One region of the Vibrio sp. 811 genome, then DNA from elsewhere that is predicted to be linked to it. Evidence: predicted binding sites of a transcription regulator. Region 1 holds the regulator's gene; each other region holds the start of a gene.
What was found. Region 1 encodes CRP, which controls carbon source genes, mostly activating them, when cyclic AMP is high. Its sites were predicted from a motif close to TGTGANNNNNNTCACA; they were not measured.
Positions count from the first base shown of each region.

Region 2: a site for CRP is predicted at 1,501-1,516, ahead of udp (uridine phosphorylase). Genes of this name have one in related genera too.
Region 3: a site for CRP is predicted at 2,108-2,123, ahead of cytR (DNA-binding transcriptional regulator CytR). Genes of this name have one in related genera too.
Region 4: a site for CRP is predicted at 1,758-1,773, ahead of ectA (diaminobutyrate acetyltransferase). Genes of this name have one in related genera too.

Region 1 is NZ_JAWOUB010000031.1:8,002-11,204, forward strand. Features, by position in the region: gene astD (succinylglutamate-semialdehyde dehydrogenase) at 1-301, shown strand, start outside; gene R7Q46_RS23525 (DUF1338 domain-containing protein) at 550-1,341, shown strand; gene crp (cAMP-activated global transcriptional regulator CRP) at 1,478-2,110, opposite strand; gene R7Q46_RS23535 (phosphoribulokinase) at 2,351-3,203, opposite strand, start outside.
Region 2 is NZ_JAWOUB010000002.1:658,067-661,269, forward strand. Features, by position in the region: gene R7Q46_RS06755 (DUF1887 family protein) at 1-489, shown strand, start outside; gene udp (uridine phosphorylase) at 647-1,405, opposite strand; gene R7Q46_RS06765 (zinc/cadmium/mercury/lead-transporting ATPase) at 1,720-3,203, opposite strand, start outside.
Region 3 is NZ_JAWOUB010000004.1:304,857-308,059, reverse strand. Features, by position in the region: gene ftsN (cell division protein FtsN) at 53-601, opposite strand; gene cytR (DNA-binding transcriptional regulator CytR) at 826-1,854, opposite strand; gene priA (primosomal protein N') at 2,158-3,203, opposite strand, start outside.
Region 4 is NZ_JAWOUB010000002.1:161,451-164,653, forward strand. Features, by position in the region: gene ectB (diaminobutyrate--2-oxoglutarate transaminase) at 1-1,089, opposite strand, end outside; gene ectA (diaminobutyrate acetyltransferase) at 1,124-1,657, opposite strand; gene R7Q46_RS04465 (BCCT family transporter) at 1,972-3,203, opposite strand, start outside.

The DNA.
Region 1 (3,203 bases):
AGGGTTAGACAAAGCCGTGGCGCTAGCAAACGATACGCGCTTTGGCTTATCTGCTGGTTTGGTCTCAACCGACGACCAAGAATGGGAATACTTCGTTGACCACATTCGTGCAGGTATCGTGAACCGTAACCGCCAGCTCACTGGTGCAAGCGGTGATGCGCCATTTGGTGGTCCGGGGGCGTCGGGTAACTTGCGCCCAAGCGCTTACTACGCAGCAGATTACTGTGCGTACCCAATGGCATCAATGGAAGGTCAAGAAACTGTCTTGCCTGCAACATTGAGTCCAGGTGTAGCGCTATAAGTTTTTATTATAGAGTCGCAACTATGCATTGCGGCTCACCCTGCCGGCGCATCATTTAGGTATGGGTTGTAGTGATCGTTGGCAGAACACGAAAAGTGAGCAAAGACTCGGAAAAGCGTGTTGACTGACTGGCATTTACCGTCACAGGTTGATGGTTGCTCGTTCATTATTCTGGACAACTCTTGTGGTGAACGAGCAGCCAACTTCCGCTTACCTTTAAACTCTACATCTCGTAACAAGGAGTCGTTATGACGCCCGATGTGTTATTTGAATCGCTATGGCAAGATTACATTCAACGTCTTTGCCCTTCGGCTGCTAAAGTGCATCAGCTGCTTCAAGAAGATGAGCCTCTGATTAATGATCATATAGCTTTACGTACCTTCAATATCGCGCCTCTTGGTATTGAAACTCTAGCTAAGCCATTTGTAGCTATTGGTTACAAGGCGTGTGGTGATTACGTTTTCGAAAGCAAAAAGCTGGTTGCTAAGCACTATGAGCACCCAGATCCGAAGCAACCTAAAGTATTTATTAGTGAGCTAAAAGTTGAAGAGTGCTCGTCTGAGCTACAAGAGATTGTGAAAAATTTGGTGGCACAAGTCGATGCTGACAAGCTGAACGATAGCGCATTCTTACATGGTGGACGCTTGTGGGATTTAAGCTTTGCTGATTACCAAACGTTGGCTAAAGAAAGTGAGTACGCATCTTGGCTTGCGGCGCATGGTTACGGAGCAAACCACTTCACGGTGAGCGTTAACCAGCTCAATGAATATGAAGAAGTGAAGCAGGTAAACAATCATCTGCGTACCGCTGGGTTTACCATTAATGAAAATGGTGGTGAAGTGAAGGGCACTCCTGAGGTGTTGCTAGAGCAGTCATCGACCATGGCAGATAAAGTAGCGGTTCGTTTTAGCGAAGGCACTGAAATTATCCCTGGCGGGTTTTATGAATTTGCTAAGCGCTATCCGATGGAAAATGGTGATTTGTACCCAGGTTTCGTGGCCGCTTCAGCTGACAAAATCTTTGAAAGCACGAATGGCTAAGTTTTAGGGTTAACCTGTTAAGCTTACTCATTAGTGTTCGCTGCACCCTATCTCATTTGGTCATGAGTAAATAAAAAGCCACCAATGTTGCCATTGGTGGCTTTTATAATTTTGTTCGTGTCACTCTAGTTCGAGATTAACGAGTACCGTAAACCACGATGGTTTTACCGTGAGCAGAGATTAGGTTCTGCTCTTCTAGCATCTTCAAAATACGACCTACTGTCTCACGAGAACAGCCAACAATTTGACCGATTTCTTGACGAGTGATCTTGATTTGCATGCCGTCTGGATGAGTCATTGCGTCTGGTTGTTTTGCAAGGTTCAGAAGCGTCTGAGCGATACGACCAGTTACGTCTAGGAACGCCAGGTCACCCACTTTTTGGCTAGTTACTTGAAGACGACGAGCCATCTGCGCAGAAAGACGCATTAGGATGTCTGGGTTTACTTGGATAAGCTGACGGAACTTCTTGAAAGAAATTTCAGCAACTTCACAAGGAGATTTAGCACGAACCCAAGCTGTGCGCTCTTGGTCTTCCTCGAATAGACCAAGTTCACCAATAAAGTCTCCTTGGTTTAGGTAAGAAAGGATCATCTCCTTACCTTCTTCGTCTTTGATAAGAACCGCAACAGAACCTTTAACGATGTAGTACAAAGTTTCTGCCTTTTCGCCCGCGTGAATTAGCGTGCTCTTTGAAGGGTACTTATGAATATGACAGTGTGAAAGAAACCACTCTAATGTTGGGTCGGTTTGAGGTTTACCTAGAACCATAATATCTCACTTCCTCTGCAGGGTACGCTTGCGCTATCCATATTTTAGCTAAGCCTGAATTAGGCCTACTAGAATAAGAGCACTTTTTATATGCTGCAAGCTCTCTTGTGTTTCGGTAAGAAATAGTATCCTTTTTCGAAAACGATTTCTTGATTTTAATCGTGCCATGATTGAGATTTTGTAAGCAAAACTGTGCACATGATCACGGTATGAAAAGTAAACATCTTCGCAGGCAGGTTTTTAGCCAATTTTCCCTGTTTCGATGAGCTGTTGTAGGATAGGCCGAACTATGAGCTCCATTGCAAAGCTCATCTTACCGCCGGGCACGACAATCGTGTTGTGGCGTGACATGAATGAGCCATCAATCATGGCCAGCAGATATGGGAAGTCGACATTCTTGATACCGCGTAGGCGAATCACCACAAAACTCTCATCCAAACTAGGGATGCCTTTTGCATTAAGTGGGTTGGAAGTATCAACGGTCGGTACGCGCTGGAAGTTGATGTGAGTACGAGAAAACTGCGGAGTGATATAGTTGAGGTAATCGTCCATGGATCGCACGATTGAGTCCATTACCGCTTCACGCGAATGGCCGCGATCGCGAGTGTCACGTACGAATTTTTGGATCCACTCTAAGTTCACAATCGGCACCATGCCAATTAAGAAATCCACATGTTGAGCAACATTAACATCGCCATCGACCACGCCACCATGTAACCCTTCATAAAACAGCACGTCGCTGTTTTCGGGTAAGTCTTGCCACGGTGTAAACGTGCCTGGCATTTGATTGTAGGGAACCGCTTCGTCAAACGTGTGCAGATAACGGCGCACGCTGCCAGTACCATCATGCCCGAACTTACGGAAAAACTCTTCTAATCCCGGGAAGTCATTAGCTTGTGGGCCAAAGTAGCTAATGTGTCGACCTTGCTCGCGGGCTTTGCGAATTTCGATGTCCATTTCTGGGCGAGTAAAGCGATGGAAGCTATCGCCTTCAACCCATGCGGGTTTAACGTTCATCATATTGAACATTTTACGGAAGGCTTCAGATGTAGTGGTCGTGCCGGCACCGGACGAACCAGTAACCGCAATAATT
Region 2 (3,203 bases), on a different contig from region 1:
GAAGCAGAAATCGCCACCTATGAGAATGGCGTTTTAACGTTTGCAGATGAAGATGCTCGACGCTTTTCAAACGGTGAGTGGTTAGAAACTTTGGTTCACAGCACCGTGAAGCAAATCCAAGACACCATGCCAACGATCCAAGATCGATCGTTAAATGTTCAGGTTTATCGCAAACTTGGTGAAAGTGAAGTACGCAATGAGTTAGATGTCGCAACAGTTGTAAACAATAAGCTGCACATCATCGAGTGCAAAACCAAAGGCATGAGAGATGACGGCGACGATACTTTATATAAGTTAGAATCGCTTCGCGATCTATTAGGTGGCTTACAAGCGCGCGCAATGTTGGTGAGCTTCCGTCCTCTTCGTCACAATGACATTACTCGTGCTGAAGACTTAGGGCTAGCCCTGATTGGCCCTGATGAGCTTAAAGATTTAAGAACGCACTTAACTGCTTGGTTTAAAGACGCGGGCGGTTCAGACGAGATATAGTGCCATTAAGAAAAGCTAAAATTCACAACGATAAAAAGCAGCATTAATGCTGCTTTTTTTATACCTAAATTTTAGCTGTACGCATTTCTATAACTAGAAAAAAACCAGAGGTTAGCCTCTGGTTTTTTCTGTTTGTTTAAATGCCAACTATAGGGGCTTAAAGCATTTTACGCGCTGCTTCTACAACCACTTTAATTGAACGCGCTTCCGTTTCTTTCAGAGTTGAATGATCTGGAATCTCTTTTTGTGTACGGTTGATGATAACACCTGCCACACAACCCGCTTTTAAACCAGAGCTCGCACACATTGTTAGCAGTGTTGCAGACTCCATCTCGAAGTTAAGTACGCCCATGTCTTGCCATTCTTGCATAGAGCCTTGGAAACGCTTAACAACACGACCAGAGAACGTATCGTAACGTTCTTGACCAGGGTAGAACGTGTCGCTTGATGCAGTCACACCCATGTGAACTGTAGCGCCAGACTCTTCTACCGCTGCTTTCATTGCGGTTGCTACTTCAAAGTCAGCAACTGCTGGGAATTCCATAGGAGCAAAGTGTAGGCTCGCACCGTCAAGACGAACTGACCCCGTCGTTACGATCATGTCACCCACGTTTACATGCGGTTGAATTGCACCCGTTGTACCAACACGTAGGAAAGTACGAACACCAAGCTGTGCCAATTCCTCAACTGCGATAGAGGTAGAAGGACCACCAATACCTGTAGAACAAACCACAACAGGTTTACCGTCTAGCTCTGCACGGTATAGCGTGTATTCACGATGGCTTGCTAGAAATACTGGATTTTCCATTTGTTCTGCGATTTTTTGAACACGCGCTGGGTCACCAGGAATGATCGCTAGAGTCGCACCATTAAGATCAGCTTCAGTAACACCTAAATGGAATACAGCTTGAGACATAAGTCGCTCCTTATTGTGGCTTATTTTATGAACAATAAGCTCATTAATCAGTTATTGGGTACAGATGCACTGTAGCGAACCTTTCACCAACATAGAGTGATCACAATCACAATGACAAAATGTAATGAAAGTGAAATTTCAAACAAAACTGGTATTGATCACACTTTAAGGGGCGTTAAATCATTTTGTTGCATAGCAATGCGTGATTTCAAGGACGAGAAAAACGTCTGATCGCATCAGGTGAATACGGTTAAAAAAAGCCCGATACACGAATGCCTCGGGCTATTAATGAGTGGGATCATTGGTTAGGTCAGTTATTTGATCTGTTTGGACTCAAAACGAAGTAATCTCAACGCATTCAATGTCACCAGTGCTGTTGCACCACTGTCAGCTAATACTGCAACCCACAACCCAGTAACCCCAAGTAAACTTGTCACTAAGAATACACCTTTCAAACCTAGCGCTAACGCGACATTCTGACGAATGTTACTTAGCGTCGCACGCGACAGTTCTATCATGGCAGGTAGCTCAATCAACCGGTTGTGTGTTAACGCCGCATCAGCAGTCTCGAGCGCAACATCCGTACCGCCTCCCATCGCAATACCAATGCTCGAAGCTTTCATGGCTGGAGCATCATTGATACCGTCTCCCACCATCGCAACGGTATGTTGTTGTGATAGTTTCTCGACGTAATGCACCTTGTCTGCAGGTAACAAACTCGCTTTATAATCCAAGCCTATTCTATTTGCCATTGCTTCTGCACTTCTCGGGTTGTCACCCGTTAGCATCACCGACGTGACCCCAAGTTCCTTCAACATTGCGATGGCTTGCTGGGCATCTGAGCGCAATGTATCTTGCCATGCGATCACGCCAATGACCTCGTCATCGTAACGAACAATGACAACCGTTTTACCTTGTTGTTCCAACGTAACCACTTGCTCTTTGGCTTCTTGAGAAAGTGGAAAGTCTGCCTTTGAAGGCGTGACCACTTGGACCATTTTTCCATCGACGTAACCAGTGACACCAGAGCCTACTTGCGCGGTTTTATCCAACGCTTCAGGAATAGTAAGCCCCTTCTCTTGCACTTTGGTAACTAAAGAAACCGCTAGAGGATGACTTGAACCAACCTCGATTGACGCAGTTAGGCTAAGTAACTTGTCTTCATCCATATCAAAAGCAAAGACGTCGGTCACTTCTGGTTTACCTTGCGTCAGTGTCCCAGTTTTATCAAATGCGACAGACTCAACCTTGCCAAGCAACTCAAGCGCCGCTCCACCTTTGATCAATGCGCCCCGCTTAGCCGCTGCCGCCAAGCCAGAAGTGATCGCCGCAGGCGTTGAAATGACTAATGCACATGGACAAGCAATCAACAGCAGGGCGAGTCCTCGATAGATCCACGTTTCCCACGGTTGGGCAAATAGTAATGGCGGCGTAACGATAACCATCAGAGACACCAACATCATTAGTGGCGTATACCAACGGCTAAATTTATCAAGAAAGCGTTCTAATGGTGCCTTACGAGATTCGGCTTCTTCAATCAAATGAAGAATTCGGTCTATCGCATTCTCGCCCTGACGGGAAGTCACCTGTAAGCGAACCACTTTATCGACAACCACAGCCCCGGCCATCACTTTGCCACCGGTTTGATGTTCAACGGGAACAGATTCTCCCGTTAACGCACTTTCGTCAAAACTCGCAAGCGCATCTTGCAAAACACCGTCGGCAGGCAAACGACCTCCGGGTGCGACTTCTATGGTATCCCCTGGTTTAAGCTGAGCAGCTGGTACTTCTTTACGCT
Region 3 (3,203 bases), on a different contig from region 1:
TTCAAGGGGGCAAAAAGAAAGGCCCTAGGATCTTAGCTCCTAGGGCCTGAGTTTAAAGATTTTCTTTCCAAATCGCGCACGGCTCGATTTTCGCGCGTTGCAGTTTATGGCGGTCACGTTCTGCATCACGTTTGAACTTATACGGACCTAGCACCACGCGATACCATGAACTGCCTTCTTTCTTACGAATCTTGCTCGACATCCCTTGGAACGCGATTGCAAGCTTGCGCTCTTCCGCTTGTGCCTGAGTTTTGTACGCGCCACACTGCATGATGTAAGGAATTTTAGAAACTTCAATTTCTTTAGCCACAACTTCAACTTCACGTTTCGGTAGTGACTCAACATATTCCCATTTTTCTTCTGGTGGTGGCGGCAAGTCTTTTTTCGGCTTTGGTTTGCTGACAGTGGTTGTTGGCTGCTTCACGACTGGTTGTTTAGGTTCTGGGTCGCTACTCAAAAGGTAAAGACCATAGCCAAAACCGCCCACGAGCAAGATAGCGAGCAGGCCACTGCGCCAAGGTTTTTTTCTTCTCGGCGGCTGTTTTTTTGTCGACTTTTTTGGGGCGCCTCGCCCCCGTCTTACATAATCTCTATTTGCCACGGTTATTTCTGGTCATCAAGGATTCTTGCAAATATGTTAATCCAGAACGAGTTGAGAAAACACCCTATTGATAGAATCTTGATAGCTAAAGCGCGACAACGTCCGAGTGTAGGAGTGTGTTTCTGTTCTCGCTTATGTTTATTCGGGGATATACAAAAAGCAGGAGGGGTAAATAAAAAGCGGCGCCTTGGCACCGCTTTGGGGATGAATACCTAATCTTTAGGTTAAGGGCGCTGTGGTGGCGCTGCACTTCCACGAATGACGAGATTAGTTTCAAGCAGACGCGAGCCTGAATGCACGTCGTGGCCTTTTAACATCTCGAGCATCATTAGCATCGCTTGTCGACCAATCTCATAGCGAGGTTGAGAGATGGTGGTCAACGGTGGATCGCAGTACTGAGCGAAGTTAATGTCATCAAAGCCCACAACAGAGAGATCTTGCGGTACTCGTAAGCCAAGCTTTTTCGCTTCTTGAATTGCGCCGATGGCCATTGTGTCACAGTGACAGAAAATAGCCGTTGGTGGTTCTGGCAATTCGAGCAGTTTACGAACGGCTTTTGCTCCGCCATCAAAAGAGAACTCAGTAATGACACTATATTGTGGATCTTTATTGATGCCGGCACGGCGCAGGGCTTGTTGGTAGCCTTGCTGGCGGAACTGACACAATATTGCTGTATCTGGTCCAGAGATTTGAGCAATGCGTTTATGACCTAATTGAGTCAGGTAATTCACCGCTTCAAATGCTGAGGTCAGGTTATCAATATGTACTGTCGGAAGCTCGAGCTCTGGCGCAAATTCACACGCCATTACCATCGGAGGTAAGTTCTTTTGCTCTGGCTTACTGACATCGAATGGTAGATCTGTACCAAGCAGTAGCATTCCATCTGCCTGCTTAGTAAATACGAGGTTTACGAAAGAGCTTTCGCGTTTCTTCTGTTGTCCGCTATCGCCCAGCAGGACTAGATAGCCATGTTCCATGGCTGCATCTTCAATACCGCGAATAATTTCAGAAAAATAAGGATCACAGATGTCGGGAACGATAGTAACAATGGTTTTTGATTCGTTTCTACGTAAGTTACGCGCTAATGAGTTTGGAGAATAACCCGCTTCAAGTACGGCATCTTCTACTCTCTTTCTTGTAGAAGAAGAGACTTTCTCTGGATTCATTAAGGCTCGAGATACCGTAGCCGTAGACACTCCCGCAAGCTGGGCAACATCCTTCATTGTCGCCATAGTTTTTAACCTCTCATTTATTTTTTGCCAAGATGACGTTATTCCGGTTTGAAATCAGAGTAATCAAACCGAGTTAGAGCTGTGTTTGCTCTTCGCTCAGTTCGTGTTAACGAGTGGGAAAATGGATTCTTCACCGCGATATCAATTTGTGGGAATAGTCATTGTTTTAATCTAAGCCTGTGCAAACAAGTCACTTTAGACTTTTCTAATTTGGATAGTCTATTCATTTCTAAAGTGAAAGTTACGGTCTGTTTAACAAAAACTGTAATCTTGGTGTGATTCTGGTCACATTAAATGGTAATTCATTACATAGTTAAACGTTTGCTAGCTGAGATCTTGTGGTTCTATGTCTAAATTCCAGCGTACTTTCTTAGCATTTGGCAACAACTCAATAGCAGGTTTGGCACTGGTTAATAACTTTTGCATCAATGAACGATGCTGAGTTTGCAGTAATAGTTGCCAACGGTATTTACCAGCCCGCTTGGCCAAAGGTGAAGGAGTAGGGCCTAACACCATGCAGGAATCATCGAACAGAGGGTGTGACTCTAACGTAAAGCGAACCTGACGCAGGAAGTCTTCAACTACCTCACTTTGGTTCGCCTCTGCTTTAAACAGAGTCAAGAAACTATAAGGCGGAAGCTGAGCCAATTTGCGTTCTTCCAGAGCAGTCATAGCAAAGTGGCGATAGTTTTTTTGAAGCAGGGCCTGCAGCAAGCTGTGCTCAGGATGGTGGGTTTGTAGGATAACCTCGCCAGGTTTACTTGCGCGGCCGGCACGACCTGCGACTTGAATAAACAACTGCGCTAGTCGCTCGGAAGCGCGGAAGTCACTACTATAGAGAGAGCCATCAACATCCAAAAGAGCAACGAGCGTTACATTTGGAAAATGGTGCCCCTTAGCCAGCATTTGGGTGCCAATCAGAATTTGATGTTCACCTTTACGAATCGATTCAAGGGCATCTTCCAAACTACCTTTGCGACGTGTGCTGTCTCTGTCGATGCGAATGGCGTTGTATTCTGGAAATAACTGAGCCAATTGTTGTTCGAGTTGTTCCGTTCCTACGCCGACGGTAACCAATTGGGTTGAACCACACCCCTGACATTGATGAATCACCGGTTGTTGTGAGCCGCAGTGATGGCAGCGTATTTCGTTGCTGTAATGGTGGAACGTATAGTACGCATCACAGCGTTTACATTCTGCAATCCAACCGCATTCATGGCACATCAAAGCGGGCGAAAAGCCTCGACGGTTAAGAAACAACATTACTTGATTGCCCGCTTTTAAATGCTTGCGCATCTCGGCAATCAGTTGGGCAGATAAGCCACTTTCTAAATACTGACCTTTTACATCTAACACTTTATTAGTGGTTG
Region 4 (3,203 bases), on a different contig from region 1:
TTCAGATGCCATGTCACCATTGATACATTCAATACCAACCATCATGCCGCGGCCTTTTTTCTGCACAAACATTTGTGGAAAGCGACGAACACAACGGTCAATAACAGCACTTACCTTGTCTGAACACTGCTTGATGTGTGTTTCAAAATCATCGTTTGCCCAGTAAATTTCTAGTGCTTTTGCAGCAGTAATAAAGGCGTGATTATTGCCACGGAACGTACCGTTATGCTCGCCTGGCTTCCACTGGTCAAGCTCAGGCTTAAGTAATACGACAGCCATCGGCAAACCGTAACCACCGATCGACTTCGATAGCGTCACGATATCCGGTTGGATACCAGACGGCTCGAAACTAAAGAAAGTACCGGTACGTCCGCAACCTGCTTGAATGTCATCGACAATCACAAGAATGTCATTGGCTTTACAGATTTTGCTCAAACGTTGTAACCACTCGTTTGAAGCAGCATTTAAACCACCTTCACCCTGCACAGTTTCAAGAAGTACAGCGGCTGGTTTATCCATACCTGCAGAGTTATCATTTAGCATGGTTTCGAACAGCGCGAGACCATCTACGCCAGCGTAACCTTCAAATGGAATACGAGTGACGTTACTTAGACTAGAACCGTTACCTTGTCTGTGATGCTGGTTACCCGTTGCAGCCAGTGCGCCAGCAGTACAACCATGGAAACCGTTAGTAAACGCAACGACGCTGTCGCGGCCTTTTACTTTTTTAGCCAGCTTCAATGCCGCCTCAACAGCGTTAGTGCCTGTTGGGCCCGTAAACTGAACCTTGTAATCCAAGTTTCTTGGTTTAAGGATGTAAGTATCCAACGCTTCCAGAAACGATGCTTTCGCTTCTGAGTGCATATCCAAACCGTGAGTAATACCGTCCATTTCAATGTACTCAAGCAACGCTTGTTTTAGTACTGGATTGTTATGGCCATAATTTAGAGATCCCGCTCCAGCAAGGAAGTCTAAGTATCGTTCACCTTGTTCTGTTTCTAGCCAGCAGCCTTTCGCTTTACGAAAAACGACCGGGAAATTGTTTGAATATGAGCGTACGTTGGATTCCTGCTTTTTGAAAATATCCATGATGAGACCGTTTTTAATTCCTATTGTTTGAGGATTATTTGAGAGGAATGCGATACAAATATTCTGTATCGTGTTTGCCTTTAAAGTGGGCTTCTTCATCCAAAAATGTGCTTACTTGGCCAGAATTGCCGTTCATCGCATCTAACTTTTTGAACAGTGCCCAAGAGGCTTTATTATCTTCCGTGATGGTAGTTTCTACCGATTTAACACCGCCTAATTCCTCTCGGGTGAGAAGTTCTTTCAACATGCGGAATGCTAAACCATGACCTCTAAAGCGAGGTGAGACTGCAACTTGCCAGACAAATAAAACGTCTTGCTCGTCTGGTTTCTGATAACCGGAAATGAAACCTGCGATTTCGCCTTTTTGCTCAACCAAAATACTGGTTTTGCTGAAATGCGTAGACTGTAGGAAATTGCAATAAGATGAGTTCATGTCCAATGGAGGACAGTCTGCAATCAAGCTGTAAATGTCGTCACCATCAGAGATTTTAGGTTCACGAAAAATCCATTTTTTACTTGAGTCTTCTCCAATCTCTGGATAAAGGACCCAAGGTGCTGATGTGATCATGTGAAAATACATATCCTTTGAGGTCTAATTAAATTTCCTTTTTATTATGGGCATCCCTCGCGACTAAAAATCAAATAATCCGCCTTTTTATCGGTATTTTTGTGATATAGATCACAAAAACAAACCTATTAACCAAAAGTTAAAATAGTTCGAGGTCTAATTTATTAAATAGTCACCTAAATGCGCAGTACAAAAAACAACCAGAATAAGACCATTTTCCATGCTGTTCATTTCTCAGAGAAAAATAGAAATCCAAAAAAAAGCGGCATGCTTTCGCATACCGCTTTTATCAATAATTTAACTGCTGATACTAGTTATTTTGATTTCTTAGAAACCGCCTTTGGACGAGGTTCATCCATCAAACCTTTTATCAAAGATACCGTTGCAACAAGCAAAACAATAGTAAATGGTAAACCAGTCGTCACCGCCATTGCTTGAGCAGCAGCTAGACCACCACCCAACATCAATGCAATCGCAACCAAACCTTCAAACGTACACCAGAACACGCGTTGTGGCGTTGGTGCATCGACCTTACCGCCCGCAGCAATAGTATCAATAACCAGTGATCCTGAGTCAGAAGAGGTAATGAAGAACACCACGACTAAGATAATGCCGACAAAAGATGTTATCTCAGCCAATGGCATAACATCTAACATGGCAAAAAGTTTTAAAGGTAGTTCTGCGTTAAACACCGCCTCGTAGCCATCATTAACGTATTGGCTAATTGCGTTACCGCCAAAAGCCGTCATCCATAACACACAAACTGAAGATGGGATAAGAATAACGCAAATAATAAACTCACGAACTGAACGACCGCGAGACACACGTGCGATGAACATACCCACAAATGGTGACCAAGAAATCCACCACGCCCAGTAAAACGCCGTCCAGCCTTGAGAGTAATTCACATCCTCTCGTCCAAATGGCATAGATAAGGCAGGGATATTAGCCACATAGGAAACGATGTTCTCGAAGAAACCAGTTAAAATCGCAATCGTCGGGCCAACAACAATAACAAATAGCAATAGCAGCGCTGCAAGACCCATGTTGATTTCAGATAAGATTTTCACGCCCTTATCGAGTCCAGCCACAACAGAGATTAAAGCGAGCGCAGTAATACCAATAATCAATATAACCTGCGTGGTATTGGTCATTGGGACATCAAACAGGAAGTTCAAACCCGTTGCGGCTTGAGACGCACCGTAGCCTAGCGATGTTGCTAAACCAAAAACCGTCGCTACCACTGCAAGAATATCGATAATATGACCAGTCCAACCCCATACACGCTCACCAAACAAAGGGTAAAAAATTGAGCGCATGGTGAGTGGCAAACCTTTGTTAAATGAAAAGATAGCCAGTCCAAGAGCCAAGAGCGCGTATATTGACCACGGATGAAGTGCCCAGTGGTAAATCGTCGCAGCCATCCCTAATGCCGAAGCTGCAGTTGCATCGCCCTCTGCACCACCCAGCGGTGCCCAGTCAGTACGTACACCATTCTCAACGCTCACGCCACCAATCGCAGAACTAAAATGGGACATCGGTTCTG